3 regions of the Thauera sp. GDN1 genome follow, and region 1 is predicted to be linked to each of the others. Evidence: riboswitches for the same ligand, from Rfam matches in the RefSeq annotation. Region 1 holds a riboswitch; each other region holds the start of a gene.

What was found. Region 1 has a riboswitch for cobalamin ahead of CKCBHOJB_RS16895 (TonB-dependent receptor). Riboswitches for the same ligand answer to the same signal wherever they lie in the genome.
Region 2: linked by a shared signal. The riboswitch ahead of bluB (5,6-dimethylbenzimidazole synthase) and the one ahead of CKCBHOJB_RS16895 (TonB-dependent receptor) in region 1 are both predicted to bind cobalamin.
Region 3: linked by a shared signal. The riboswitch ahead of CKCBHOJB_RS14100 (energy-coupling factor ABC transporter permease) and the one ahead of CKCBHOJB_RS16895 (TonB-dependent receptor) in region 1 are both predicted to bind cobalamin.

What each region holds. Positions count from the first base shown of each region.
Region 1 covers NZ_CP097870.1:3,665,886-3,675,818, reverse strand. Annotated here, with positions in the region: gene cobT (nicotinate-nucleotide--dimethylbenzimidazole phosphoribosyltransferase) at 1-839, opposite strand, end outside; gene CKCBHOJB_RS16905 (Uma2 family endonuclease) at 858-1,454, opposite strand; gene cobU (bifunctional adenosylcobinamide kinase/adenosylcobinamide-phosphate guanylyltransferase) at 1,489-2,037, opposite strand; cobalamin riboswitch at 2,209-2,448, shown strand; gene CKCBHOJB_RS16895 (TonB-dependent receptor) at 2,578-4,413, shown strand; gene CKCBHOJB_RS16890 (iron ABC transporter permease) at 4,468-5,457, shown strand; gene CKCBHOJB_RS16885 (ABC transporter ATP-binding protein) at 5,454-6,260, shown strand; gene CKCBHOJB_RS16880 (ABC transporter substrate-binding protein) at 6,271-7,065, shown strand; gene cobO (cob(I)yrinic acid a,c-diamide adenosyltransferase) at 7,062-7,667, shown strand; gene cobA (uroporphyrinogen-III C-methyltransferase) at 7,670-8,518, shown strand; gene CKCBHOJB_RS16865 (cobyrinate a,c-diamide synthase) at 8,533-9,870, shown strand.
Region 2 covers NZ_CP097870.1:3,264,697-3,274,629, reverse strand. Annotated here, with positions in the region: gene CKCBHOJB_RS15070 (solute carrier family 23 protein) at 1-997, opposite strand, end outside; gene CKCBHOJB_RS15065 (acyl-CoA synthetase) at 1,102-2,742, opposite strand; gene CKCBHOJB_RS15060 (PAS domain-containing sensor histidine kinase) at 2,966-4,534, shown strand; gene CKCBHOJB_RS15055 (response regulator transcription factor) at 4,579-5,292, shown strand; cobalamin riboswitch at 5,430-5,624, shown strand; gene bluB (5,6-dimethylbenzimidazole synthase) at 5,673-6,449, shown strand; gene pqqD (pyrroloquinoline quinone biosynthesis peptide chaperone PqqD) at 6,764-7,066, shown strand; gene pqqE (pyrroloquinoline quinone biosynthesis protein PqqE) at 7,035-8,249, shown strand; gene CKCBHOJB_RS15035 (hypothetical protein) at 8,360-8,863, shown strand; gene serC (3-phosphoserine/phosphohydroxythreonine transaminase) at 8,871-9,933, shown strand, end outside.
Region 3 covers NZ_CP097870.1:3,069,782-3,079,714, reverse strand. Annotated here, with positions in the region: gene CKCBHOJB_RS14125 (NCS1 family transporter) at 1-556, shown strand, start outside; gene puuE (allantoinase PuuE) at 558-1,490, shown strand; gene CKCBHOJB_RS14115 (cytosine permease) at 1,626-2,090, shown strand; gene CKCBHOJB_RS14110 (cytosine permease) at 2,087-3,088, shown strand; gene CKCBHOJB_RS14105 (EamA family transporter) at 3,303-4,199, shown strand; cobalamin riboswitch at 4,266-4,488, shown strand; gene CKCBHOJB_RS14100 (energy-coupling factor ABC transporter permease) at 4,754-5,392, shown strand; gene cobM (precorrin-4 C(11)-methyltransferase) at 5,392-6,231, shown strand; gene CKCBHOJB_RS14090 (sirohydrochlorin chelatase) at 6,228-7,157, shown strand; gene CKCBHOJB_RS14085 (precorrin-8X methylmutase) at 7,171-7,851, shown strand; gene CKCBHOJB_RS14080 (cobalt-precorrin-5B (C(1))-methyltransferase) at 7,861-9,027, shown strand; gene cbiE (precorrin-6y C5,15-methyltransferase (decarboxylating) subunit CbiE) at 9,020-9,933, shown strand, end outside.

The sequences.
Region 1 (9,933 bases):
ACGTTCGGCGCGATCGCATGCGCGGCCAGCAGCGCCGAGGTGACGATGAAGCCGTCGACCAGGATCAGCATGCGCTTCTCGGCCGCGCCGAGCATGGCGCCGGCCATCATCGCGATCTCGAAGCCGCCGTATTCGGCGAGCACGTCCGCTCCCGACTGCGGCCGCCCGCCGCGCGCGAGCGCCGTCGCGAGCAGGCCGCGCTTGCGGATCAGGCCGGCGTCGTCCAGGCCGGTGCCGCGGCCGGTGACGGTGTGCAGGTCGGCGTCGCGCTCGGCGCCCACCAGGCAGTGGGTGATCAGCGAGGCCGAGGCGGTGTTGCCGATGCCCATCTCGCCGAAGCCGACGCAGTTGCAGCCGTTGGCGGCGAGTGCATGGGCGATCTCGCGTCCGCGCTGCAGGGCCATGCTGCACTGTCCGGGCGTCATCGCCGGCTGTTCGAGGTAGTTCTCCGTGCCCGGCGCGATCTTGGCGTCGATCAGCCCGCTGCGCTTGCCGAAGTCGTGATTGACGCCGGCATCGACCACGGTGAGGCCCAGCTCCATCTGCCGGCTGAAGACGTTGATCGCGGCGCCGCCGGCGAGGAAGTTCTCGACCATCTGCCAGGTCACGTCCTGCGGATAGGCCGACACGCCGGCCCTCGCCGCGCCGTGGTCGCCGGCGAAGACGACGATGTGCGGCCGGCGGATCTCGGGCGTCAGCGTCTGCTGGACGAGGCCGATCTGATGCGCCAGCGGCTCGAGCCGCCCGAGGGCGCCGAGCGGCTTGGTCTTGCGGTCGATCTTGTGCTGCAGGGCGGTGGAGAGCTGGGTGTCGGGCGGGGTGATGGCGAAGGGCGTCATGCGGTGAATGGATGGGTTTCAGTTGGGGGTTGCGTCCGCTTCGGACGCGGCGTCCGGCAGGTCGCGGTACAGGTCGGCCAGCGCGAGTTCGAAGCCGAAGGCGGGCAGGGCGAGGCGGGCGGTTTCTCCGCTCGCCTCGCTGAGGATCCAGCGTGCGCCTTGGTCACGGGTGAAGCATTCGACATGCGCCCGGTCCTGGGACAGGAAGAGCACGGTCCTGAGGCCGGGGAAACGGCGGTAGGCGGCGAACTTGTCGCCGCGGTCGTAGGCCTCGGTCGAGGGCGACAGCACCTCGGCGATCAGGACGGGCTCTTCCTTGACCTGGCGGCGGGCGCGGTCGGCGTCCGAGCAGGTGACGAACACGTCGGGGTAGAAGAGGTCGTCCGACTCGGCCAGGCGCAGGCGGACGTCGGACATGAAGACGTTGCACCGCGTGCCCGAAAAGGCCGCACGAAGCCCGAAGGCCGTATTGAGGCTGATGGCGTTATGCACGTCCGACCCGCCCGCCATCATCAAGGCTTCGCCGTTGAAGAACTCCCAGCGCTCGGGCTGTCCTGCCTCCCAGGTGAGGAAGTCTTCCAGCGTCATCTTGTGCTTGGCTGCAGGCAGGCCCACGGCGGTCTCCCGGAATGTCTTGTCGCTCTGAAGTTTAGCCCCGCTTCAGCACCAGGGGCAGGCCGGCGGCGACGAAGACCACGCGCGGGCACAGCGCCGCCACCGCCTGGTTGAGCCGTCCGGCCTCGTCGCGGAACAGCCGGCCGAGCGGCGTCTCCGGCACCAGGCCGAGGCCGACCTCGTTGGCGACCAGGATGATGCGGCCGGGCAGCGTGGGCAGCGTGGCGAGCAGGGCGTCGCGTTCGCGGCGGAACAGCGGCAGCTCGTCCGCGCTCGCGCCCGGCGGCAGGCGGTCGGCGTCGGCGAGCAGGTTCGCCACCCACAGCGTGAGGCAGTCGACGAGCAGGCAGCGATCGGCGGCGGCCTCGGCGCGCAGCGTGTCGGCGAGCGCGACCGGCGCCTCCACGGTACGCCAGCCGGCGGGGCGGTCGTCCTGGTGGCGGCGGATGCGCGCGGCCATCTCGGCGTCGAGCGCCTCTGCGGTGGCGATCACGGTGACCGCCAGGCCGGAATCGGCGGCGCGGCGTTCGGCTTCGCGGCTCTTGCCGGAGCGTGCGCCGCCGAGGATGAGTTCGCAGGTCATGAGGAGAGCTGGGGTCGAATGTTCGCTGAGGATGGACGGGAGGGCCACGCGGCGCCGTAAATGCGACATGGCGCGATTGGGCGGAAGTGCGGGCGAGTGCTGTCGCCGGTGCGCCGATTTTGCAGTGCACGATACCGCCCCGTACGGTATCATCCGCGCCGACTGCCCCGAAAGGGGTAGCGCGTTATCGGTGCCCACGGGCGTTTCTCGCCCCGGGTTAAACGGGAAACAGGTGCGCGGCCCCTCGCAAACGAGGCCGCAATGCCTGTGCTGCCCCCGCAACGGTAAGTGCGCGCAAGGCGTGTCATGCAGCCACTGGGAGTTCACTCCCGGGAAGGCGACCCGCCCGTCCGGTCCTCAGGCCGGCACAGCGCACGAGCCCGGAGACCGGCCGGAACGCGAAATGGCGGATGTGCCGCGGGGTGGCGGCGACGGGCGCGGTTGGTCTTGCTCTCTTCGGTTCTACCCGGGTCGCGGTGCGTCCATGTGAAGTTGCCATGGCGTGCGGGGACGCGCGGCATGGCGAAGGGAGTTCAAACAATGAAAATCCGTCTTTCGGCGCTCGTTTCCGCGTGCGCGCTCGCTTTCCCGTTTGTCCCGGCCCAGGCCGACGACGCCCAGCTCGGCCACGTCGTGGTCACCGCCACCCGACAGCCCATCAGTGCCGATGAGGCGCTCGCCAGCGTCGATGTGATCGACCGCGACGAGATCGCCCGTGCGGGGAATCTCAGCCTCGTGCAATTGCTGGCCGGGCGTCCCGGTGTGCAGGTGTCGAGCAGTGGAGGCCCCGGGGCGAACAGCAGCGTGTATATCCGCGGTGCCAACTCCGGCCACACCTTGCTGCTGATCGACGGCGTGCGCGTGGGGTCGGCGACCAACGGCGCGCCCACGCTGGAGACCATCCCACTCGAACTGATCGAACGCGTCGAGATCCTGCGCGGCCCGGCGAGTGCGCTCTATGGTTCCGACGCGATCGGCGGCGTGATCCAGGTGTTCACGCGCAAGGGGCGCGAGGGCTTCCAGCCCAGCGTGCGTGCGGGCATCGGCACCGACGGCGCACGTACGCTCGGAGCCACGCTGGCGGGCGGGGCCGATCGGTTGCGCTACAGCGTGTCCGCCGGCAGCGAGCGCAGCGACGGCATCGACGCCAAGCCCAACTCCGCGCGCGGTAGCGACCGCGATGACGACGGTTTCCGCAACGAGTACTTCAGCGGCTCCGTGTCGCTCGGTTTCCGCGAGGCGGACGAGATCGGCCTGACCGTGCTGCATTCCGACCTGCGCAACTGGTACGACGACGCCAAGGTGTTCGACTCCTACCTGGACAGGCGCACCAGCTCGCTGGGCCTGCACATGCGCAATCAGATCACCAGCGACTGGACCAGCACGCTGCGCTTCGGTTACGGCGCGGACGAATCCCACAACTACGCCGATCTGAACGCGCGGTCCGAGTTCGATACCGAGCAGCGCCAGCTCACCTGGCAACACGATATTGCCCTCGGTGTCGGCTCCTTGCTGGCTGGCTACGAATATCTCGAGCAGGAGGTCGATTCGACCTCCGCGTACAGCAAGACGAGCCGCTACACCAACTCCTTGCTGCTCGGCTGGAGCGGCCAGTTCGACCGCCATCACCTGCAGGTCAATGCCCGCCATGACGAGGATTCGCAGTTCGGCAGCAAGACGACCGGTGCACTGGCCTACGGCTATCGCCTGACGCCGGAGTGGCGGGCGCATGCCAGCATCGGCACCGCGTTCAAGGCGCCCACGTTCAATGATCTGTATTTCCCCTGGGGTGGCAATCCGAACCTGAAGCCCGAGGAGGCGCTGAACCGCGAGGCAGGCCTGGTGTGGGAGCGTGACGGCGCCAGCGTCAGCGCGACCTACTTCAACAACCGCATCAAGAACCTGATCGCGTGGGCACCGGTGGATCCGGCGGACCCGATGAGCGACTGGGCGCCGGCGAACGTGGCGGAGGCGTCGATTCAGGGTGTCGAGCTTGCCGCAACGGCGATGCTGTGGGACTACCGTGTGCGTGCCAGCGTCGACCTCCTGGACACCGAGGATGAGGAAACCGGCGACGAACTCGGCCGCCGTGCGCGCATCGGCGGTTCGCTCGGCATCGAGCGCGCCATGGGGCCGTGGACCTGGGGCGTGGAATGGAACGGGCAGGGGCGGCGGTATGATCGCATTCCGAACAGCGCGGCCAACCGCATGGGCGGCTACGGGCTGCTGAACGCCTACGTGCATTACGCGCTGGCGCCGGACTGGAGCGTGGAGTTGCGCGCCAACAACCTCCTCGACAAGGACTACGAGCTTGCCCAGAACTACGGCACCCAGGGGGCCAACGCCTTCGTGGCCGTGCGTTACGCGATGCATTAAGCCGCGATGTTCGTCGCCACCCACGGCACCCGCGTCGTCAGGGCGCGGGGCCTGATGCGGCCCGGCCGCCACCATCCCTTGCTGCTTGCCGCCGGCCTGCTCGCGGCGGCAGCGCTGGCGCTGCTCTGGGCGCTGGTGGCGGGCGACATGCCGCTCGGTTTCGCCGAGGTGTCCGCGGCCCTGGCCGGCGGCGGGGGCATGGCGGCGGACATCATCCGCGAACTCCGCCTCCCCCGCGCCGTCGCGGCCTTCGCCTGCGGTGGCCTGCTCGCCACCGCGGGGGCGTTGATGCAGGTGCTGCTGCGCAATCCGCTCGCCGACCCCTACATCCTCGGTATCTCGGGCGGTGCGGCGGTGGGCGCGCTGGGGGCGATCACGCTCGGCGCGGCGACCGTCTGGATCGATGCCTCGGCCTTCGCCGGTGCGCTCGCCGCGATGCTGGTGGTGTTCGGCCTGGCGCATGGCGACGGCAGCTGGACGCAGACGCGGCTGCTGTTGACCGGCGTCATCGTCGCCGCCGGCTGCGGCGCGGCGGTGTCGCTGATGCTGGCGCTGGCGCCCGACACGCGGGTGATGTCGATGCTGTTCTGGATGATGGGCGACGCCAGCGCGGCGGCGCGGCCGTGGCCGGCGCTGGTGGTGCTGGCGCTGGCGCTGGTCGTGGTGATGCCCTTCGCGCGCGACCTCAACGTGCTCGCGCGCGGCGAGTTGAGCGCACGCGCGCTCGGCGTGCGCGTCGGCCATCTGCGCGTCGCGCTCTATGTGCTGGCCTCGTTGCTGACGGCGACGTCGGTGACGCTGGTCGGTTCGGTGGGCTTCGTCGGCCTGGTGGTGCCGCATCTGGTGCGCCTGGTGCTGGGCAACGACCAGCGCGTGCTGATCCCCGCCGCCGCGCTCGCCGGCGGTACGCTGCTGACCCTGGCCGACACCGCGGCGCGCACGGTGATCGCGCCGCAGCAGCTGCCGGTGGGCGTGCTCACCGCGCTGATCGGCGTGCCGGTGTTCCTGTTCCTGTTGTCGCGCGGTTCGCGCATCTCGCGATGAACGCCGCTCGCCGCGTGCCCATCGACGACGCCCCGCTGCTCGAGGCCGAACGCCTCGCGCTGCAGGTCGGCGAGCGCTGGCTGTGCTGCGAGTTCAGCCTCAGCCTCGCCGCGGGCGAATGCCTGGTGCTGCTCGGCCCCAACGGCGCCGGCAAGACCACGCTGCTGCACACCCTGGCCGGCCTGCGCGAGCCCACGGTGGGCCAGGTGCGCATCGGCGGCCTGCCCTATGCGGCGTGGCCGGCGCTGGAGGCGGCGCGCTTTCGCGGCCTGCTCGCCCAGCAGCAGCCCGACCCCTTCGCCGCCGGCGTGCTGGAGACGGTGCTGGTGGGGCGCCATCCGCACCTCGGGCGCTGGGGCTGGGAAGGGCCGCAGGACGTGGCGATCGCCCGCCGGGCGCTGGAGGCGGTGGGGCTGGCCGGCTTCGAGCAGCGCGACGTGCAGACCCTGTCCGGCGGTGAGCGCCAGCGCGTGGCGATCGCGACCCTGCTGACCCAGGCACCGCACCTGTTCCTGCTCGACGAGCCGCTCAACCACCTCGACCTGCACCATCAGATCGCCGCGCTCGACCTCTTCCAGCGCCTGGTGCGCGAGGACGGCGCCGGGCGCGGCAGCGTGCTGGTGCTGCACGACATCAACCTCGCCGCGCGCTACGCCGACCACATCATCCTGCTCGACGGCCGCGGCGGCGTGATCGCCGGCGACCGCGACACCGTGCTGCGCGCCGACCTGCTGAGCCAGGCCTTCGGCCATCCGCTGCGCCGCTTCGACAACGAAGGGCGCGTCGTCTTTCTTCCCGACTGAGATTCCCGTCATGAAGCACATCCTTCGCCGCCTGCTCGGCGGCCTCCTGCTCGCCCTGGCCCTGCCGGCCGCCGCGGCCTGTCCGCGCATCGTCAGCCAGTCGCCCTACATCACCCAGGCGCTGGAATGGCTGGGGCGCGGCGACTGCATCGTCGGCGCATCGCGCTACGACAAGCGCGATCTGCCGCGCACCGGTGGCATCATGGACCCCGACCTCGGCGCGATCGCCGCGCTGAATCCGGACCTGGTCGTCGTCTCCCGGGGCACAGATCCGGCCCAGCTCGACATGCTCGAGCCCGAGGCACGCATCCTGCAGGTCGATGGCTTCGACTCCATGGCCGGGACCGAGGCGATGCTGCTCGACCTCGCCGAGGCCGCCGGCGTGCCCGACGCCCGGGCCCGGGTCGATGCCTACGCGCGCGAGTGGCGCGAGCGCGCGGCGGCGGTGAGGGGCGGCGGCCGGCGCGTGCTGGTAATCTCTGCCTGCTCGGCGCAGCCTTACTCCTTCGGCCGCGGGCATGTGGTCGGCGACGCCTTCGCCCACGCCGGCTTCGAGGTGGTGGAGACGAGCGAACGCATCCGCCACCTGCGCCCGGGCGAGGAGATCCCCGGCATCGTCGCCGCCGTCGAGCGCTTCAAGCCCGAGATGGTGGTGTCGCTGACCCCGGACAACGCCGAGAGCTGCAGCGCCGAGCTCGGCCTGGTGTCGGTGCCGGTGATCGGCCTCGAAGGCCGTCACTTCTTCAACCCCGGTCCGGCCCTGCTGACCGGGCTGGCCCAACTTGCGGAGCAAACCGAGCAATGAGTGAACAGGATCGCGACAGCCGTCACAATGAACGCATGGCGCGCAAGAAGGCGGTCGTCGATGAGAAGATCGCCGAGGCGCAGGCCGAGCGCGGCGTGCTGCTGGTCAATACCGGCAACGGCAAGGGCAAGTCCAGCGCCGGCTTCGGCCTGGTGGCGCGCGCGCTCGGCCACGGCATGAAGGTCGGCGTGGTGCAGTTCATCAAGGGACGCTCGGATACCGGCGAGGAGGCCTTCTTCCGCAGCCAGCCCGGCGTGAGCTGGCACGTGATGGGCGAGGGCTTCACCTGGGAGACCCAGGATCGCGCGCGCGACGTCGCCACCGCCGGGGCGGCCTGGGACGTGGCACGCGGGCTGCTGTCCGATCCGGGCATCGGCCTGGTCGTGCTCGACGAGCTGAACATCGCGCTGAAGTACCAGTATCTCGACGCGGAGCGGGTGGTCGCCGACCTGCGCGCCCGGCCGCGGATGCAGCACGTGGTGGTCACCGGCCGCGGGGCGCCGCCCGCGCTGGTCGAGGCCGCCGACACCGTCACCGACATGACGCCGGTCAAGCACGCCTTCGCCGCGGGGGTGAAGGCGATGCCCGGCATGGAGTGGTAAGCATGACAGTCCCCGATCTCGCGGTTCATCGTCCCGGCCCGCTGCCGGGCTGTGTCTATCTGGTGGGCGCCGGCCCCGGCGACCCGGAGCTGTTCACGCTACGCGGCGCGCGCCTGGTGGCGGGGGCGGACGTCGTCGTGTACGACAACCTGGTCGCCCCGGCCATCCTCGAGCTCGCGCCGGCGTCGGCCGAGCGCATCTACGTCGGCAAGAAGGCGGCCGACCACTCGCTGCCGCAGGACGAGATCAACCAGCTGCTGCTCAAGCTGGCGAAGGAGAACAAGCGCGTGGTGCGCCTCAAGGGCGGCGACCCCTTCATCTTCGGCCGCGGCGGCGAGGAGATGGAGCTGCTGGTCGAGGCCGGGATCCATGTCGAGGTGGTGCCGGGCGTGACCGCGGCTGCGGGCGTGGCCGCCTACGCCGGCATTCCGCTGACCCACCGCGAGCACGCGCAGTCGGTGGTGTTCGCCACCGGCTTCCTCAAGGAAGGCAAGATCGACCTCGACTGGCCGATGCTGGCGCGGCCGCAGCAGACGGTGGTGATCTACATGGGCATCTCGCGTCTGGCCGACATCTGCGCCCAGTTCATCGCTCACGGCCTGCCGCCGAGCACGCCCGCAGGGGTCATCGAGCGCGGCACCACCCATGCCCAGCGCGTGGTGGTGGCCGACCTCGCCACCCTGCCGCAGCGCGTGCTCGAGGAAGGCGTGCGTCCGCCCTCGCTGACCGTGATCGGCAGCGTGGTCGGGCTGTATCCCAAGCTCGCCTGGTTCGAGCCCGAGGACCAGCCCAAGGCCTCGCCGCTGCCGCACGCCGGCTGTGCGGTGGTGCATGGGAAGGGCAGCGAGTGAGCGTGGTGGGCGTGATGCGGGAAACAAGCGACGCGCTGCGCGCGCCGACGGGCGAGCAGGGCGCGGCCTCGTGCCCGGCGCTGTTCGTCGCCGCGCCCGCCTCCGGGCAGGGCAAGACCACGATCACCGCGGCGCTCGCCCGCCTGCACACGCGGCTCGGCCGCCGGGTGCGGGTGTTCAAGTGCGGGCCGGACTTCCTCGATCCGCAGATCCACGCGGTGGCGAGCGGTGCGCAGGTGCATAACGTCGACCTCGGCATGTGCGGCGAGATGGACATCGCCTGGCGCCTGCATGCCGCGGCGCGCGAGTCCGACCTGATCCTGGTCGAAGGGGTGATGGGGCTTTACGACGGCGCGCCCTCGGGCGCCGACATCGCGCGCCGCTTCGGCATCCCGGTGATGGCGGTGATCGACGCGCGCGCGATGGCGCAGACCTTCGGCGCGGTGGCCTACGGGCTGGCGCACTACCAGCCCGGGCTGCCCTTTGCCGGCGTGCTCGCCAACCACGTCGGCAGTACCGGCCACGCCGAGCTGCTGCGCAACGCGTTGCCCGAGGGCATGCGCTGGTTCGGCGCGGTGATGCGGGACGCGGACGCGGCGCTGCCCGAGCGCCATCTGGGCCTGCTGCAGGCGGCGGAGATCGAGGACCTCGGTGCGCGCCTCGACCGCCTGGCCGATCATCTGCAGCGCACCGGCGCTGCCGAGCTGCCGCCGGCGGTGAGCTTTCCCGCGGTGGCGGCTCCGGCGATCGCGCCGCTGCTCGCCGGCAAGCGCATCGCGATCGCGCGCGACGCCGCCTACGGCTTCATCTACCCCGCCAACCTCGACACCCTGCAGGCGCTGGGGGCGGAGCTCGCCTTGTTCTCGCCGCTCGCCGGCGACGGGCTGCCCGAAGCCTGCGATGCGGTGTGGCTGCCGGGCGGCTATCCGGAACTGCACGGCGAGGCCCTGGCGGCCAACGCCGCCTTCCGCGCCGGGCTGCGCGCCCACGTCGCGGCGGGCAGGCCGGTGCTGGCCGAATGCGGCGGCATGATGAGCCTGTTCGACACGATCGTGGACAAGGCGGGCGTGGAACATGCCTTCGCCGGCCTGCTGCCCGGGCGCGCGGTGATGCAGCAGCGCCTGGCCGCGCTCGGCATGCAGCAGCTGGAGCTGCCGCAGGGCCGGATCACCGGCCACACCTTCCATTACTCGAAGACCGAGACCCCACTCGCACCGTGGCTGCATGCGCAGCGCCCCGACGGTGGCGCGGGCGAGGCGGTGTATCGCGCGGGGCCGATCACGGCCTCGTACGTGCATTTCTGGTTCCCGTCGAATCCGGCGGCGGTGGCGGGCCTGTTCGGCGGCGCGTGAGCGCCGTTTTCGCGGCTGCCGCCGCTCCCACAGCGGACGGCCCCAGGCGCCAGAGTGGGAGCG
Region 2 (9,933 bases), 400 kb from region 1:
TGGCGTGGGCGGCGGTCCACAGCGGGCCGGCGAGGCCGGGCCACGGGGCGAGCAGGGCGTGCAGGCCGTTGCGCAGCGCGGTGACCATGTGCACCCGGGTGACGTCGAGCTCGATCTTCTCGTCCTGGCGCAGGTGATCGACACGCTTGCACAGCGTGAAGCCGACCAGGATGTCGCCGAAGGCGATCACGTAGGCGATGATCGCGGTCGGGATGGCGAGCAGGAACATGTCGGCGCTCGGCATGCCGACGTTGAACACCAGGTAGTCCATCATCAGGCCGAAGTCGGGCTGGGTGATGCCCCACTCGATCTTGGGCAGCGGGTATTCGCCGACCGCCCAGCCCACGATCATCGCGATGATCATGCCGGGGATCATGCCGAAGTTGGAGATCGCCTTGGCGAACTTGCTGGTCTCGACGATGTGCTTGAAGGACAGCGAGAACAGGATGTAGGCCGACACGATCGAGCCGATCAGCAGCGAGATCGGGGTGCTGTCGATGCGGCCGCCGCTCTTGAGCTCGCCCATCATCGCCGCGATGCCGGCGCCGATGATGATGCCGCTCTTGAGCGAGTTGGGGATGATCGTCACCAGCTTGTTGCCCAGTCCGGTGAGGCCGAGGAACAGGAAGATGATGAACACCTCCACCTGCAGCGCGAACATCGCCTTGACCGCCTCCGGCCCGGGCTCGAAGCCCTGCAGGAACAGCAGCACGACCGGGATCGCCGGGGTGATCCAGCCCGGCACCAGCGGCACGCCGAGCAGCGCGGGCAGCAGGTAGCCGATGCCGGCGATGACGCAGAAGGCGAGCGCGGCCTCGTAGGGCATGCCGAGGTACTTCATCAGCAGCGGGATCATGCCGAGGCTGACCACGAACATGATCAGGCCCTGGATCATCTCCGGGAATTCCCAGCGGTAGTGGATGAAGGGCAGGCGCAGCTTGAAGGGGCCGAGCGGCCAGTACGGGTGCTCGGCGCCGTGTTGGCGTTGAATGGGCACGGGGAACTCCGGTTGTCTTTGTTTTGGGCATGAGCCGGCCCGCCGGCCCGCGTCTTGCGACAGCGGGCCGGTTGGGGAGGGCGCGGCGGAGGAGGGGTAGAGGCTTACTCGATCGCGGAGGCCGACTTGGCCATCTCGCGCAGGGCGAACTTCTGGATCTTGCCGGTCGAGGTCTTGGGCAGCACGCAGAACTCGATGTGCTTGGGCACCTTGTAGCGCGCCAGGTGTTCGCGGCAGTGGGCGATGATGTCGTCGGCGGTGACGCCGGCGCCCTCCTTGACCTCGATGTAGGCCGCCGGCACTTCACCCCACTTCTCGTCGGGGCGGGCGACCACGGCGGCGGTCATCACCGCGGGGTGGCGGTACAGCACCTCTTCCACTTCCAGCGAGGAGATGTTCTCGCCGCCGGAGATGATCACGTCCTTGGAGCGGTCCTTGATCTTGACGTAGCCGTCCGGGTGCATGACCGCCAGGTCGCCGGTGTGGAACCAGCCGCCGGCGAAGGCTTCCTGGGTGGCCTTCTCGTTCTTCAGGTAGCCCTTCATGACCAGGTTGCCGCGGAACATGATCTCGCCCATGGTCTCGCCGTCGGCGGGTACCGGCTCCATCGTGACCGGATCGAGCACGGTGATCGCTTCCTGCATGTGGTAGCGCACGCCCTGGCGGCCGTTGCGTTCGGCGCGGCGGTCGATCGGCAGCGCGTCCCACTCGGGGTGCTTGGCGCACACCGAGGCCGGGCCGTAGGTTTCGGTCAGGCCATAGACGTGGGTGATGTCGAAGCCGATGCGCTCGGCTCCCTCGATGATCGCGGCCGGGGGGGCGGCACCGGCGATCAGGCCGGCCACACTGTGCTCGATGCCGGCGCGCAGGCCGTCGGGGGCGTTGATCAGCATGCCGTAGACGATCGGCGCGCCGCACATGTGGGTGACCTTGTGGCGACGGATCAGCTCGTAGATCAGCGCCGGGTCGACCTTGCGCAGGCAGACGTTGATGCCGGCGTTGGCCGCCATGGTCCACGGGAAGCACCAGCCGTTGCAGTGGAACATCGGCAGCGTCCACAGGTAGGACGAGTGCTGCGGCATGCCCCAGCTGATGATGTTGGAGGCGGCGTTGAGGTAGGCGCCACGGTGGTGGTAGACCACCCCCTTGGGGTTGCCGGTGGTGCCGGAAGTGTAGTTGAGCGCGATCGCGTCCCACTCGTCGGCGGGCAGGCTCCACTGGAAGTCGGGGTTGCCGGCGGCGATGACGTCCTCGTACAGCATCGTGCCGACGCGCTCGGTGCCCGGGTATTCGTCGTCGAGCGCATCGATGACCAGCGGCTTGTCGCCCTCGAGCAGTTCGAGCGCGGCGCGGACCACGGTCGCGAACTCGGGGTCGGTGATCAGCACCTTGGCCTCGCCGTGCTTGAGCATGAAGGCGATGGCCTCGGCGTCGAGGCGGGTGTTGAGGGTGTTGAGCACGGCGCCGGTCATCGGCACGCCGAAGTGGGCCTCGAACATCGGCGGCACGTTGGGCAGCATGACCGCGACGGTGTCGCCCTTGCCGACCCCGTTGGCGACCAGCGCGCTCGCCAGGCGGCGGCAGCGGGCGTAGGTTTCACCCCAGGTGTAGCTGCGTGCGCCATGCACGACGCTGGTGCGCGTGGGATACACCATCGCGGTGCGCTCGATGAAGCTGAGCGGCGACAGCGGCACGTAGTTGGCCGGATTCTTGTCCAGTCCTTGTTCGTATGCGATTTTCGACATCCTTCTCCACTCCCGGTTCGGCAACAGGTTAGCGATGCGGCCGGATGGCTGGACACAGTCCCGGCATCCATACCGACAAGTATGGAGGATGGCAAAAAATCTTGTCGGCAATTACGTCGGAATGTACTGAATCTTGTCCGGGTCTTGCCCGTCGGGCCGCGCACTCTAGAATGCTCCGTTACCCTCGGGCGCGGAAGAGGGCAGTGGAGGCGGGCAGGAGCAAATGAGCGAGGATCAAGCATCGTCGGGGCAGGACGCGTTGACGCACAGCGAGCTCCGCCTGCGCCAGATCACCGACACCATTCCCGCGCACATCGGCTATTTCGACCACGACTGGGTGTTCCGCTACGGCAACCGGCGTTACGCGCAATGGTTCGGCACCACCAGCGAGGGCATGAAGGACCGCCCCATCCACGAGGTCATCGGTGCGCACGTGTTCGCCCAGGTCGAGGACAAGGTGCGGCGTGCGCTCGCCGGCGAGGAGGTGAGCTACGAGTACAGCATGCCCGGCCCGGGCGGCGAGATCCTGTATACCCGCAGCACGCTGGTCCCCGACTTCGGTCCCGGTGGCGAGGTGATCGGCTGCTACGTACACGCGGTGGACGTCACCGAGCAGCGCCGCACGCAGGGCGCGCTCGCGCAGGCGCAGAAGATGGAGGCGATCGGCCAGCTCACCGGCGGCCTCGCGCACGACTTCAACAACATGCTCACCGTGGTGATGGGCAACCTCCACGGCCTGGTCGAGGCGCTCGGCGACCACCCGGCGGTGGCGGAGTACGTCGAGCCCGCGCTGGCCGCGGCCGAGGGCGGTGCGGGACTGATCCGGCGCCTGCTCGCCTTCTCGCGCCAGCAGCCGATCGCGCCGGTGGTGGTCGAGGTCAACGAGCTGGTGCTCGACATGGCGCGCATGATCCGGCGCTCGCTGCCGAGCACGATCACCGTGTCCACCGCCTCGCGCGACGTCGACCTGCGCGCGCTGGTCGACCCCAACCAGCTCGAGAGCGCGCTGCTCAACCTCGCGCTCAACGCCCGCGACGCCATGCCCAACGGCGGCGAGCTGCGCATCGCATGCTCGCTGGAGTGCATCGAGGGCGCCGCGGCTGCCGATCTCGAGCTTCCGCCGGGCTGCTACGTGCAGATCGCGGTCGCCGACAACGGCACCGGCATGGACAGCGCGACGCTCACGCGGGTGTTCGAACCCTTCTTCACCACCAAGAAGTTCGGCCGCGGCAGCGGGCTGGGCATGGCGATGGTGTATGGCTTCATCAAGCAGTCCGGCGGCGGGGTTCGCATCCGCAGCCGGCAGGCGGTGGGGACCACGGTGTCGCTGCTGCTGCCGCAGGCGCCGCGCGAGACGGCGGTTCTGCCGGCCGCGGGCATGGCGGAGCCGGTTGACGACGTCGATGTGCCGTCCGTCGCGGCGCGTCCGCTCGAAGGCCGCCTGGTGCTGCTGGTCGAGGACGACGACAAGGTGCGCGACGTGGTGCGCAAGCAGTTGTCGGCGCTCGGCTGTGCGGTGCTCGAGGCCGAAAGTGGCCACGAGGCGGCCGACATGGTCGAAAATATCCCTGCGATCGCACTCGTGCTGTCGGACATCGTGATGCCGGGTGGCATGGACGGGCGCGCGCTGGCGCGCTTCGTGCGCCGCTTCCGCCCCGAACTGCCGGTGGTGCTGATGAGCGGCTACGCCGACAAGGCGGTGCCCGGCCGCGAGGATGCCGACGTCCGGGTGCTCGGCAAGCCCTTCACCCAGGAGCGCCTGCTCGAGGCACTGCACGCCGCGATCGCGTGAGGGCCGGCCCGCCCGGGTCGCGTCCATTGCGTGGAGACAGGGATTTGAGCGACAAGCCCCAGGCGCTGATTCACGTCGTCGAGGACGATGCCGCGGTGTCGCGGCTGATCACCGGCACGCTCGAGCGATTCGGCTACCGCCATGCGGCGTTCGCGACCGGCGGCGACTTCCTGCGCCAGCTGCGCGTGCAGGTGCCGGACGTCGCCATCCTCGATCTCGGCCTGCCCGACATGGATGGCATGGACGTGCTGCAGCAGCTGCGCGGCCGCTACCGCTTCGGCCTGCTGGTCGCCACCGGGCGCGACGATACCCATGACCGGGTGATGGGGCTCGAGCTGGGTGCCGACGACTACGTGGTCAAGCCCTTCGAGCCGCGCGAGCTCATCGCCCGCGTGCGCAGCATCCTGCGCCGCTACCAGCCCGAGCCCGCCGCCGATGCCCAGCCGCCCGGCACCGCCCACTTCGCCGGCTGGCGCTTCGAGCGCGCCACCCACCGCCTGATCTCGCCCGACGGCGTCGAGGACACGCTGAGCCTGGCCGAGTCGCAGTTGCTGATCGCCTTCCTCGAGCGCCCCAACCAGATCCTGTCGCGCGAGCAGCTGCTCGCCGGACGCGACGTGTGCGCGCTCGACCGCAGCATCGACCTGCGCGTGTCGCGGCTGCGCAAGCGCTTCGAGCAGGGCGGGCACAGCGGCAAGTTCATCAAGACGGTCTACGGCGCCGGCTACCTGCTCGCCGCCACCGTGAGCTGGAGCTGAGCGTGCGCGCCGCCGTCGGCGCCTGATCCGGTACCGATGCAGGCCACGCAGCGCCGAGGACGGGCAGCGACGGCGTGCGGCGAAGCGGGCTCGGGCGGGCCGACGGATGTACGTTCCCGCGATCTGCCGCTAAGATTCGCCCTCGTTTGCTTCGGGGTGCCCGCGCTCGCCGCGGGAGAATCGGGAAGGCGGTGCCAATCCGCCGCGCGCCCAGCGCCGTGAAGGGGATTGTCCGGGCGAGGTTCGCCCAGCCACTGGTCCGCGAGGACCGGGAAGGCGCCCGGACGAGATGATCCGCAGCCGGAAGACCGGCCTCGAAGCGTTTGCTGCAGCCGTCTGGTCGGCGACTGCCCACTGCTCGTAGCCAAGGGGAATACTTCATGAGCAGCCCGACACAGGCGCACTCCGCGCCCGCGCGCATTGATGCGCGCGAGCGTTTCCAGACCGATCCGCAGTTCAGCGCCGCCGAGCGCGACGCGGTGTATCGCGCCATCCACACCCGCCGCGACGTGCGCGGCGAATTCCTCCCGGATCCGATTCCCGACGAGGTGCTCGCCCGCGTGCTCACCGCCGCCCACCACGCGCCCTCGGTCGGCTTCATGCAGCCCTGGGATTTCATCGTCGTGCGCTCGCGCGAAGTGCGCGCGCGGATCCACGCCGACTTCCTCGCCGCCCACGCCGAGGCCGAGCAGATGTTCGACGAGGACAAGCGCGCCACCTACCGCAACCTGAAGCTCGAGGGCATCCTCGAGTCGCCGGTCAACATCTGCATCACCTGCGATCGCAGCCGCCACGGCCCGGTGGTGATCGGCCGCACCCACATCGGCGCGATGGACGTCTATAGCGCGGTGTGCGCGGTGCAGAACCTGTGGCTGGCCGCGCGCGCCGAGAACCTCGGCGTGGGCTGGGTCAGCATCCTGCACCAGCAGGCGCTGCGCGCGGCGCTCGGCATCCCGCCCGAGATCGTCCCGATCGCCTACCTGTGCGTCGGCTACGTCCGCGACTTCCACGCCCGTCCTGAGCTGGAGGCCGCCGGCTGGCTCAAGCGCGTGCCCTTGCCCCAGCTGCTGCACTTCGACGGCTGGCAGGGGCAGGCCGATGCGGCCGGGGAAGGCCTGGCCGAGGCCGTCCGCCAGGTCCGGCCCTTCCCGCGTTGACGAAGGTCAACGCCGCTGCAGGTCGCTGAAGAATCATGATTTTCGCGACCGCGGCCTCGCGATCGTGCTGATGGCAGGACCGCGATTGTGCGGATCCCCGGGCCCTCGCACGCGGGGATGATGATCACGAGCCGGCCGCCGCGCCGGTTCGCCCACCATCATTCCAGAGGAGACCCATCATGCAGTGGACCGACCCCGCGTATTGCGACATCCGTCTCGGCTTCGAAGTCACCGCCTACGTCTACGTGCGCTGAAGCCTGCCGCCCGGCCGCCCGCGGGCGGCCGGCGCCAGCCAACCCGGAGCGGAGGCCCGCATGACCGATACCGCCACCCCGCGCCCGCCCGCCGCGGACGAGCGCTACGCGCTCAACCCGATGTACCTGTTCCGCTGGGAGCCGACCCAGGACTCGCACGTCCTGCTCTACCCCGAGGGCATCGTCAAGCTCAACCAGACCGCAGGCGACATCATCGAGCGCTGCGACGGCAAGCGCACCGTCGCCGAGCTGGTCGCCGAACTGCAGCACCGCTACCCGGGCGCCGACGAGCGTGTCGCCGAGGGCGTGTACAAATTCCTGGAGGTGTTCCGTGCCAAAGGATGGATCCGTCGTCAGGCTTGACGGGCAGGGCAAGCCGCTGTGGCTGGTGCTCGAGCTCACCTACCGCTGCCCGCTCAAATGCCCGTGGTGCAGCAACCCGGTCGACTACGCCCGCGATGGCAGGGCCGAGCTTTCCACCGCGGAGTGGAAGCGCGTGCTGCGCGAGGGGCGGGAACTCGGCGCGCTGCAGCTCGGCTTCACCGGCGGCGAGCCGTTGCTGCGTGACGACCTCGAGGAGCTCGTCGCCGACGCCAGTGCGCTCGGCTACTACACCAACCTGATCACCTCCGGCGTCGGCCTGAGCGAGGAAAGGCTGATTGCGCTGAAGACTGCCGGTCTCAACCAGATCCAGCTCTCGCTGCAGTCCAGCGAACGCGAGCTCACCGACACCCTGGTCGGCGCACGCGCCTTCGACCTCAAGGTGAAGGTCGCGCACCTGATCAAGGCCCACGGCTTCCCGATGGTGCTCAACGTGCCGGTGTTCCGCCACAACATCGGCCAGGTCGAGGACATCCTCGCGCTTGCCGAGGACATCGGCGTCGATTACCTCGAGTTCGCCAACATCCAGTACTACAACTGGGCGATGGTGAACCGCGACGAACTCTTGCCCACGCTCGAACAGCTGCAAGCGGCCGAGCGCGCGGTGCAGGCGGCGCGCGCGCGCCTCGGCGAGCGCATGACCATCTACTTCGTCATCCCCGACTACTACGAGGGCCGGCCCAAGGCGTGCATGAACGGCTGGGGCGCGATCCACCTCACCATCGCGCCCGACGGCGCCGCCATGCCCTGCCAGGAGGCGCGCATCATCGAGGGCCTGGAGTTCCCTTCCGTGCGCGAGAAGAGCCTCGCCTGGCTGTGGAACGAGTCGCCGACCTTCCAGAAATTCCGCGGCGACGAATGGATGAGCCCGACCTGCCGCAGCTGCGACGAGAAGGAGAAGGACTTCGGCGGCTGCCGCTGCCAGGCCTTCCTGCTCACCGGCGACGCCTCGAACACCGATCCGGCCTGCTCGCGCTCGCCGCACCACCACCTGATCGGCGCGGCGATCGAGCGGGCCCACAGGCCCGGGCGCAAGGTGCAGCCGCTGGTGATGCGCAACGACGCCAATTCGCGTCTGCTCGCAAAGGCGGGTGGCTGCGCGGCGGGGGCGGCGGGAGAGCGCAGCGGGCTCGCCGTGGCACGGACGGAGCTCGGCCATGTCTGATCTGCTGCTGCGCGTGTTCGATTCCTCCGCGGTCACCGTCGGCCTGGGTGTCGCGCTGACCGCAGCGCTGGCGCTGCTGCTGCGCCTGGCGACGTGAGGCGGCGTCGGCCATGGACATGCTGCTCGAAGTCGCCGCGCGCTGGCTGCATTTCCTCGGCGCGCTGGTGTGGGTCGGCCACAACTACGCCACCGCGGTCACCCGTTCGCGCTACGTGCCGCTGACCGCGGCCGACCTGTCCGATCCGGACAGTCCACGCCAGCGCGCGCTGATGCAGCGCGAGCACGGCACCTTCCGCTACGCTTCGCTGCTGGTGCTCGGCAGCGGGCTGGCGATCCTGTGGGAGCGCGGCTGGCTGGCCGAGGCGCTCGGCCTGCAGGGCAGCCTGGCGCCGCTGGGCGTCGGCATATGGCTGGCGGTGATCATGGTGTGCAACCTGTGGTTCGTGCTGTGGCCGCACCAGAAGCGGGTGCTGGGCTTCGTGCCGGCGCCGCTCGACGAGCGCCTGCGCTGCTCGCGCATCACCTTCCTGTCGGCCCGGGTGAACACCATGCTTTCGATTCCGGTGCTGTTCTTCATGGGGGTGGGGGCGCATGGCGTCGGGCTGTTCTCCTGAGTCCGGCTTGCGGGCGTCCGCACCCGAGTCCTTCGCCGCCTGGCGGGCGCAGCCCGGCTACAGCTTCTCGGCAGCGGCCGGCCCGCTGCCGGTCGAGGTCGCCAACGAGGTCGCCGAGGCCTGCCGCCCGGGGCCGGGCTCGATCCTGAGCCTGCCCTTCACCTCGTCCGCCTACCGCGAGCTGCAGGCCGGGACCGAGGCCTGCCTGCGCCGCCTGCTGGCGATTCCGGAGGCGTTCGCGGTGCTGTTCCTGGCCGGCGGGGCGAGCGCGCAGTTCGCGCTGGTGCCGATGAACCTGCTCGGCGGCGTGGAGGAAGCGGGGGCGACGACTGCGGCGCGGCGACCGACGGACGGCCCGCGGAGCGCTGCGGACGGGCCGACGGGGGTGGCGCGCGCGCTGTACATCGACAGCGGTCACTGGTCGCGGCGCGCGATCGCCGAGGCAAGTCGCTGCGCGGCGGTCGATGTGCTCGAGCTGCAGGCCCTCGTCCCTGACGACGACGGGCCGTGCCTTCCATCCGCGCGGACGGAAGGCGGCGGCCAGCCGCCCGCCTACGTCCATCTCACCGCGAACGAGACCGCCGACGGCCTGCAGTTTCCGGCCCTGCCGAAGACCGCAGTGCCGCTGGTCGCCGACCTGAGCTCCGAACTGCTGACCCGGCCGCTCGACTGGCGTCGGTTCGGCCTGGTCTACGCCGGCACGCAGAAGACCGTCGGCACGCCCGGGCTGACCCTGGTCATCGTCCGCCGCGACCTGCTCGGCCGCGCCCGCCGCGGCACCCCGCGGGTGCTGGATTACGCCGCGCAGGCCGCGGCCGAATCGCGCCTGTGCACCCCGCCGGTGCTGCCGGTCTTCGTCGCCCACCGCATGCTGCACTGGATCGAGGCCGCCGGCGGGGTGGCCGCGATGCAGGCGCGGCTCGACCGACGCCATGCGCTGCTCGCCGCCGCGCTGGCCGAAGGCGAGGCGGCCGGGCTCTACCGTCCGACAGTGCCCGAGGGCTGGCGCTCGCGGGTCAATCCCTGTTTCCGGCTGCCCGATGACGACACCACCGAGCGCTTCCTGGCCG
Region 3 (9,933 bases), 600 kb from region 1:
CCTGATGGTGTCGGGCGCCACCGGCGTCGCCGACCCGATCCAGGTGTTCTCGAGCGCGGTGGATAACAAGCCGCTGCTGATCGCCACGCTGCTCTTCATCACCTTCGCCCAGGTCACCACCAACGTGCTCAACAACGTGGTGCCGCCGACCTACGTGCTGATGGACGTGTTCAAGCTGTCCTTCCGCAGCTCGGCCGTCATCGTCGGCCTGCTGGCCTTCGGCACCTTCCCCTGGGAGCTGGTCAAGGACGAATCCGCCGCCGGCCTGCAGATCTTCGTGCAGACCTACTCGGCCTTCCTCGGCCCGATCTTCGCGGTGCTGGTGGTGGACTACTACTTCATCCGCGGCCGCAACCTGAACCTCGGCAAGCTCTACGACGAGAACGGCCCCTACCGTGGGGTGAATTGGGCGGGCATCGTCGCCTCGCTGGTCGGCGCAGCGGTCGCACTGAGCTTCTCCGCGGTGTCCTGGTACGCCAGCCTGATCCCGGCCGGCCTCGCCTACTGGCTGCTGATGAAGAACTGGGGCGCCTGCAAGCGCTTCCTGGAGAACTGACATGCATCCGAACGCCGCCTACCCCCGCGACCTCATCGGCTACGGCAGGAACCCGCCCCACGCCGACTGGCCCGGCCGCGCCCGCGTCGCCGTGCAGTTCGTCCTCAACTACGAGGAGGGCGGCGAGAACTGCGTGCTGCACGGCGATGCCGGCAGCGAGCAGTTCCTCTCGGAACTCTTCAACGCCGCCAGCTACCCCGAGCGCCACCTGTCGATGGAAGGCATCTACGAGTACGGTTCGCGCGTGGGCGTGTGGCGCTTCCTGCGCGAGTTCGAGCGCCGCGGCCTGCCGATGACGATCTTCGGCGTGTCGATGGCGCTCGAGCGCCACCCCGAGCTCACCGCCGCGTTCAAGGAGCTCGGCCACGAGATCGCCTGCCACGGCTGGCGCTGGATCCACTACCAGAACGTGCCCGAGGAGATCGAGCGCGAGCACATGCGGATCGGCATGGAGATCATCGAGCGCCTGACCGGCGAGCGCGCGCTGGGCTGGTACACCGGCCGCGACTCGCCGAACACCCGGCGCCTGGTCGCCGACCATGGCGGCTTCCTGTACGACTCGGACTACTACGGCGACGACCTGCCGTTCTGGACCGAGGTGCAGAAGACGAACGGCGACACCGTGCCGCATCTGGTCGTGCCCTACACCCTCGACACCAACGACATGCGCTTCGCGCTGCCGCAGGGCTTCTCGCACGGCGACGAGTTCTTCGAATACCTGCGTGACGCCTTCGACGTGATGTACGCCGAGGGCGAGGAGCGTCCGGCGATGATGAGCATCGGCATGCACTGCCGCCTGCTCGGCCGCCCGGGCCGCTTCAAGGCGCTGCAGCGCTTCCTCGACCACATCGAGAAGCACGACCGGGTGTGGGTGTGCCGCCGCGTCGACGTCGCCCGCCACTGGATCGAGCATCACCCCTACCAAGCCAGGTAAGCCCGCCGCGGCAGCCGCGAGGCTGTCCGGCCCATGAACGAATCGCCCGTTGCGGAGCGGGCGAGGGGTTTTTGCGTCCGCAGGCATCCTCGACACCGATAACCAGAAGCCGCAGCGGCGGTCATGGAGACAGACATGGAAAGCGAAAAGATCGACCTCAGGATCCAGCACATGGATCCCAGCCTGTACAACTCGGACCTCGCGCCGCTGCCGCCCGCGCAGCGCAAGTGGGGCTGGTTCGAGATCTTCAACGTGTGGTCCAACGACATCCAGAGCCTGTTCGGCTACACGCTGGCGGCCACGCTGTTCATCTCCTACGGCCTCAACGGGTGGACGGTATTCGCCGGCATCATCCTCGCGGGCATCATCGTCAACGTGCTGGTGAACCTCACCGGCAAGCCGGGGGTGAAGTACGGCATCCCCTATCCGGTCATCGCGCGGGCCTCGATGGGGGTGCGCGGCGCCAACTTCCCCGCACTGATCCGCGGCATCGTCGCCATCTTCTGGTACGGGGTGCAGACCTACTTCGCCTCCACCGCGCTCGCGCTGCTGTTCAATGCGCTGCTCGACAACCCCGGGGGGGCACCTTCCTGGGCATGAACGCGGTCGACTGGGTGTCGTACGCGATCGTCTGCGTGTTCCAGCTCGGCCTTTTCCTGCGCGGCTTCGACTGGATCACCAACTTCCTCAACTGGGCGGGCCCGTTGGTGTACCTGGTGATGATCGCGCTGCTTGGGGTGATCTGGTACAAGGCCGGCGGCGGCCTGGTCGCCGAGCTCGGCAACATCTTCGACGGTCGCGGCGAGCATCCGGGCGGCCCGGTCGCGGCCTTCGCGGCGGTGGTCGGCACCATGGTGGCCTACTTCGCCGCGGTGGTGATCAACTACGGCGACTTCTCGCGCTTCGTGAAAAGCGAGTCGCACATGAAGTGGGGCAACTTCCTCGGCCTGCCGGTGAGCCTGGCGTTCTTCTCCTTCCTGGCGCTGTTCATCACCGCCGGCACCGCCGTGCTGTTCGGCGAGATCGTCACCAACCCGGCCGAGATGGCGGCCAAGGTCGACAACCTGGCGCTGACCATCATCGCCGCGCTGACCTTCTTCGCCGCCACCGTCGGCATCAACCTGGTCGCCAACTTCATCCCGGCGGCCTTCGGCCTCGCCAATCTCGCCCCGGCGAAGATCAGCGCGCGCACCGGCGGCATCATCACCGCGGTGATCTCGTTCTTCATCGGCGGCCTGTGGGTGGCGCTGATCAGCCACATCGGCATCGCCGGCTTCGTCGATACCCTGGGTGCAGTGCTCGCTCCGCTGTACGGCATCGTGGTCGCCGACTACTACCTCGTGCGCAAGCAGAAGCTCAACGTGCAGGACCTGTTCTCGGCCGAGCCGGGCTCGACCTACTACTTCGACAAGGGCTGGAACAAGCGCGCCCTGTTCGCCTTCTCGGTGGCCTCGCTGTTCTCGGTGGCCTCGGTGTGGACGCCGGCGCTGGCGGCCTGGGCGGGCTTCTCGTGGATGTTCGGTGCGCTGCTCGGTGCGGTGCTGCACCTGGCGCTGATGAGCCGCAAGGCGCCGGTCATGGCGGTGCAGCCGGTCTGAGTCCGCTTCCGCAGTCGTGCCCTGTGGCGGGCAGGCTCTTGAGGGGCGCCCGCTCCGGTCCCCGATAGCCCTTATCAGCGCGGTCGTATGTCGTCCCCGTCGCGGCGGTGCATAATCCACCCCGCACTGTTACTCGCCGCCGAACTCCCGGGCGGCAGCCCTTCGGCCGCGGCCCCCGTCAGGGGCGCCGCGGCGTTTTCCTTTTGGAGGTCCGATGTCCGCATCCGGCACGCCGCGCCTGGCGCTCGTCGCGCTCGCCGCACTGTCCCTGATCTGGGGTTACAACTGGGTGGTCATGAAGCAGGTGATCCAGTACGTCGATCCCTTCGACTTCTCCGCGATCCGCACCCTGCTCGGTGCAGCCACCCTGTTCCTGGTGCTGCTCGTGCTGCGCCGGCCGCTTTCGCTGGTGGCGGCGCGCCAGGTGATCCTGCTCGGCGTGCTGCAGACCGCCGCGTTCACCGCGCTGATCCAGTGGGCGCTGGTGTCCGGCGGCGCGGGCAAGACCGCGGTGCTGGTCTATACGATGCCGTTCTGGGTCATCCCGATGGCGTGGTGGGTGCTCGGCGAGCGGGTGCGCGGCCTGCAGTGGGCGGCGATCGCGATCGCCGGCTGTGGCCTGGTGCTGGTGCTGCAGCCGTGGGCCATGGGCGGCAGCGCCTTCGGCAACCTGCTCGCGGTGGCCGGCGGCATCACCTGGGCGGCCTCCGCGGTGGTGGCCAAGCGCATGCGTCGCGACCAGGCGTTCGACCTGCTCTCGCTGACGGCCTGGCAGATGCTGTTCGGCGCGATCGCGCTGTGCGTGCTCGCCGCGCTTCACCCCTCGCGGCCGATCGACCCGACGCCGTACTTCTTCGGCGCGCTCGCCTTCAACGCGGTGCTCGCGACCGGGCTGGCGTGGCTGCTGTGGCTGTACGTGCTGCAGAAGCTGTCGACCGGCATGGCCGGCCTGTCGGCGCTGGGCATCCCGCTGATCGGCGCGCTCGCGGGCTGGATCGAACTCGGCGAGCGGCCGAACGCGGTCGAATTCACCGGCATGGTGCTGATCGTCGGCGCGCTGGCGCTGATCAGCCTGTGGTCGCTGGTGCAGTCGCGGCGGGCGGCGGGTTGAGCGGCTCGCCCCGCATGCGCTTGCCGTAACGGCAACTTGCGGACGTTGTCCGCTTTCGATTAGTCTCCGCCTGCATTCGATCCGGGTGCCCCGTCATACAACCGTATGACGGGGTGAAACGGGAAGTCCGGTGACGTCGTTCGCCCCGCGCGAACGGCCAGTCCGGCGCAGCCCCCGCTGCTGTGAGCCTGACGAATCCGCCAACACGCCACTGAGCCTCGCGCTCGGGAAGGTCGGCGGAGGAGGAAGACGGCGAGCCAGAAGACCGGCCCGATCGAGTACGGAACACCGCGCCCCGCAAGGGCCGTGGCGTTCCAGGTTGATGTGAGCCCCGGGGTGTGGGTTCGATCCGACTGGTTATCCGCCGGCCGCCCGCGTGCGCCGGAAGCTCCAGCCGACTCGTCGTGCATTCGTCTCCAGGCACTGCCGTGCCGGGCATGCGTACGCGCTATCGCCGCGTCCGCAGCGCCCTCGGCCGTGCCATGGCAGGACGCAAGGCCGCCCCCCGCCCGCGTGGTTCGCATCGTCGTTCCAAGCACTCGTGGGGAGTCATCATGCACATCGAACCCGGCATCCTTTCCGGCGCCAAGATCGCCGCCGCCAACCTCGCCGCCACCGCGCTTGCCGCCGCGCAGGCGCCGCAACTGTTCAAGAAGCCGCAACTGATCCTGCGCACGCTGCTCGCGGCGCTGTTCCTTTCGGTCTTCATGCAGAGCTTCCACATGCCTGCGGGCGTGTCGGAGCTGCACTTCATCGGCGCCATGCCGATCTATCTCGCGCTCGGCTTCGCGCCCACGCTGCTCGGCTTCGGTCTAGGCCTGCTGCTGCAGGGCGTGGTCTTCGAGCCGACCGACCTGCTGCACCTGGGCGTCAACTTCCTGTCGCTGGCCGTGCCGCTGGTGGCGCTGCACGCCACGCTCGGCCGCAGGCTCGCGGCTGGCGCCGCCACCCGGGTGCAGTCGGTGCTGAAGCTCGACGCCGCCTACTACGCCGGCGTCGCCGCCATGGTCGGCTTCTGGCTGGCGATGGGCGAGGTTGCAACGCCCTTCGGCGAATGGGTGACCTTCGCCGCGGCCTACCTGCCGGTGGTGCTGATCGAGCCGGTGCTGACCGTGGCGGTGGTTCGGCTGCTGCAGTCGCATGCGCATCGCCCGCTCGTGCAGCTCTGCTTCGCCGTGCCGGCGCGCGGTTGATGCCGGCCGTGGCGAACAAGGCCGGAGGCACCGTCTGGTTCGTCGGCGCAGGCCCCGGCGATCCCGACCTGATCACGGTGAAGGGCCGCCGCCTGCTCGAGCAGGCGGGGGCGATCCTGTTCGCGGGCTCGCTGGTCGACCGCGCGGCCACGCAGTTCGCGCCGCCCGGCTGCGAGATCCGCGACTCGAAGGACATGACGCTCGAGGACATGAGCGCCTGGCTGCTGGACGCCTGCGCCCGCCATCGCACCGTGGTGCGCCTGCAGACCGGCGACCCCGGCCTGTATGGCGCGCTGGTCGAGATGACCCGCCCGCTCGATGCGGCGGGCATCGCCTGGCAGGTGGTGCCGGGCGTGTCCTCGGCGATGGCCTCGGCCGCCGCCGCCGGCGAGACCCTGACCCTGCCGGAAGTGACGCAGACCGTGATCCTCACCCGCGTCGCCGGCCGCACGCCGATGCCGCCGGGCGAGGACCTGGCGGCGCTCGCCGCGCACCGCACGACGCTGTGCATCTTCCTGTCGATCACGCTGCTGCACGAGGTGCAGCGCGCGCTGCGCACCGCCGGCTGGCCGGAGGAGGCGCCCATCGTGGTGGTGCAGAAGGCGAGCTGGCCCGGCGCGGAGAAGATCGTTCGCGGCACGCTGGCCGACATCAAGCGCCGCTGCCAGGACGAGAAGATCGCCAGCCAGGCCATGATCATCGCCAGCCCCGCACTCGGCGCCCGCCACTGGCCCGACATCGCCCGCTCGAAGCTGTACGACCCGGGCTTCGGCCACCGCTTCCGCCAGGCCTCCACACCTGCCGCCGACGCCGGCCTGCCCACCGGAGAACACGCATGAACGACACCGCCATCCTCCTCGTCGGCCACGGCTCGCGCAATCGCGAGGGCAACAAGGAGATCCAGCATTTCGCCGCCCAGTGGCGCGATCGCCACCCCGGCTGGCGCATCGAGACCTGCTTCATCGAGCACGCCGAGGTGTTGCTCGACGAGGGCCTCGATCGTGCCGCGCACGGGGCGCGGCGGGTGGTCACGATTCCCTTCATCCTCAACGCCGCCGGCCACGTCAAGATGGAACTGCCGGCCGCCATCGAGCGCGCGCGCCAGCGCCACCCCGGCGTCGCCTTCGCCTGCGCGCGCCACCTCGGCATGGGACGCGAGATCTTCGCCGTGCTCAAGGGCCAGCTCGACCGCCTGCTCAAGCAGCTCGACGTGCCCGATCCGCGGACCACCGGCGTCGTGCTGCTCGGCCGCGGCTCGTCGGACGCGGGCGCCAATGGCGAGCTGGCCAAGATGGCGCGCTGGCTGTTCGAGGACGGCGACCACGAGCTGGTCGACCTCGCCTTCACCGGCGTCACCTGGCCGCGACTCGAAACCGTCGTCCAGCGCCAGGCGCGGCTGGGCATGACGCAGATTTGCGTCGTGCCGGTGTACCTCTTCACCGGGGTGCTGATGGAGCGCATCAAGGCCCAGGTCGAGCGCCTGCAGCGCCAGTACCCGCAGATCGCCTTCGCCCTCGGCACGCACTTCGGTTTCGACAAGGGCATCTTCGATCTGCTCGACGCCAAGGTCGGCGGCCAGGAACTACCCGAAGGCGCGCTGCTGGAGTGCGACGGCTGCAAGTACCGCCTCGCCGCCGAGGCCGAGCATCTGCATGACCACAGCCATACACATGTCCATCACTCGCACGTCCCTCACACGGACCACGACCATGGCCATCACCACGGTTCCGACCATGCCCACGCCCATGAACATGCTCACGCCTGAGGCCGGCGCCGCGATGAACACCAACACCGTCACCGAACAGCTCACCGCAGCCGGTCGCGCGATCGAGCACGACTCCTTCGCCATCATCGACGCCGAGGTCGGCGCCCATGCCTACGGCGCCGGCCAGTGGCCGGTCGTGCGCCGCATGATCCACGCCAACGCCGACTTCGACTTCAACGGCCTCACGGACTTCCACCCGGACGCGGTGGAAGCCGGCCTCGCCGCCCTCCTCGGTGGCGGCACGAACATCGTCGCCGACGTCGAGATGATCTGCGTCGGCCTGTCGGCCTCGCGCCTGGCGCACTTCGGCATGCGCACCCATCAGTTCATTTCCGACGCCGATGTCATCGAACGCGCCCGCGCCGAGGACACCACGCGTGCGGTGCAGGCAATGCGCAAGGCCCACCGGCTCGGCCTGCTCGACGACGCCATCGTCGGCATCGGCAACGCACCCACGGCGCTGATCGAGCTGGTGCGGCTGATCCGCGAGGAAGGCGTGCGCCCGGCGCTGGTCGTCGGCATGCCGGTCGGATTCGTGTCGGCGGCCGAATCCAAGGACCTGATGGCCGGGGTCGACGAAGTGCCGTGGATCGTCATCCGCGGCCGCAAGGGCGGCTCGACCCTGGTGGTGGCGGCGATCCACGCCCTGCTCGGGCTGGCCGAGGCTCGCCAGCTGCAGGCCCTGCAGGGCTGAGGACCGGCCATGGCGGCAGGACACGCATTGCCGGAGAAGGTGCGCAAGGGCGATCCCAAGCGCGACCGTGGCAACCGCACGGGCCTCTCCACCGGCGCCAATTCGGCCGCCGCCGCGGTGGCGGCCACGCTCGGCCTGGTGCGGGGCGCGGTACCGGACGCGGTGGAATGCGTGCTGCCCAACACGATGCGGGTGCGCTTCGAGATCAGTGACGGCCGCGTCGACGGTGATCACGCCCATGCGGTGTCGATCAAGGACGCCGGCGACGACCCGGACGCCACCCATGGCGCCCACCTCACGGCGGACGTACGCCGCATCCCCGGCGGCGGCGGCGAAGTGATCCTCCTGGGCGGCCCCGGCGTGGGTGTGGTGACGAAGCCCGGCCTCGGGCTGGACGTGGGCGGTCCGGCGATCAACCCGGTGCCACGGCGCAACATCGTCGACAACGTGCGCGCGGCGGGCGCCCCCCTCCTCGACGCCGGGGACAGCCTGGCGGTGACGATCTCGGTGCCGGGCGGCGAAGAGATGGCGAAGAAGACGCTCAACGCCCGCCTCGGCATCGTCGGCGGCATCAGCATCCTCGGCACCACCGGCATCGTCCGCCCGTATTCGACCGCCGCCTTCCGCGCCAGCGTGATCCAGGCCATCGATGTCGCCGCCAACCAGGGCCAGACCAGCGTGGTGTTCACCACCGGCGGGCGCACCGAGAAATGCGCGATGCGCGAATTCCCGCAACTGGACGAAGCCTGCTTCGTGCAGATGGGCGACTTCGTCAAGGCCGCCTTCACCACCGCGGTGAAGCAGGGCATGCAGCACATCATCGTCGGCGCCATGGTCGGCAAGCTCACCAAGATCGCCCAGGGTCTGTCGGTCACGCACGCCTGGCGCGAGGAAGTGGACCGCGCGCTGATCGCCGGCGCCGCCGCCGAGGTCGGTGCGCCGCCCGCGCTCGTGGCCGAGATCCGTGCCGCCGAGACCGCCCGCTTTGCCGCCGAACGCCTGGCCGGATTCGGCCTGGCCGTGGCCTTCCACCGCGCGCTGGCCGAGCGCGCCATCCGCAGCCTGCGCCAGCGCTACCCCGGCCCGCACCGGCTCACGGTGCTGGCCTGCAACTTCGAGGGCGTACCGATCGTGACTGTCGATGAGGCCGACCTGATGGAGACCACGCATGCCTGAATCCACCACGCCCGCCTACAGCATCGTCGGCCTGCTCGACGAGGGCTGGGACGGCCTCGGCGCCGTGGCGCGCCAGCGCATCGAAGCCGCTGCCTGCGTCATCGGTGCCGGACGCACGCTGGCGCTGATCGCGCCACACGCGCCGGCCGCCCGCCTGCTGGACATGGACGGCGCGCTGAGCCGCGTGCCGGGCTGGATCGAGGAGGTTGCCGGGCAGGGTGGCCACGCCGTGGTGCTCGCCACCGGCGACCCCTTGTGCCACGGCATCGCCGGCTTCCTGATCGGCAAGCTCGGCGCCGCGCGGATCGAGGTGCTGCCCGCGCCGTCCACGCTGCAGCTCGCCTTCGCCCGCCTGAAGAAGCCGTGGCAGGAGGCCCGCTTCACCTCCTGCCACGGCGCCGATGCCGGCGAATGGCGGGCCGACCCGCTGCAACCCGGGCCGACGCCGGAGCACGGCCTGTACCGATTGGTTCGCGCCGTCGCCGAGCATCCGCTGGTCGCCAGCTTCACCAGCCCGGCCAACAGCCCCGACCGCATCGCCCGCGCCTTGCTGGCGGCCGGCCATGGCGAGCCGGGCGGCGGCGAGGACCTGCGCCTGTCGGTGGTTGCCCGCCTGTGCCTGGACGACGAGGCCGTCTTCGAGGGACTGAGCCTGCACGAGGCCGCCACCCGGCGTTTTCCGGAGCCCAACATCCTCGTGATCGAACGCTCGCACTCCCCCGAGCGACGAGACGGGGCGGCGGCGGGCAGGGAGACGGCAACTGCAGCCGACGTCGCGCTCCGCGCCCTGCCCGCCGATACGCCCCTGTTCGGCCTCGACGATCTCGACTACGTGCAGCGCAGCCCCGAGAAGGGCCTGATCACCAAGCTGGAGGCACGCGCGGTGTCGCTCGCCAAGCTGGCGCT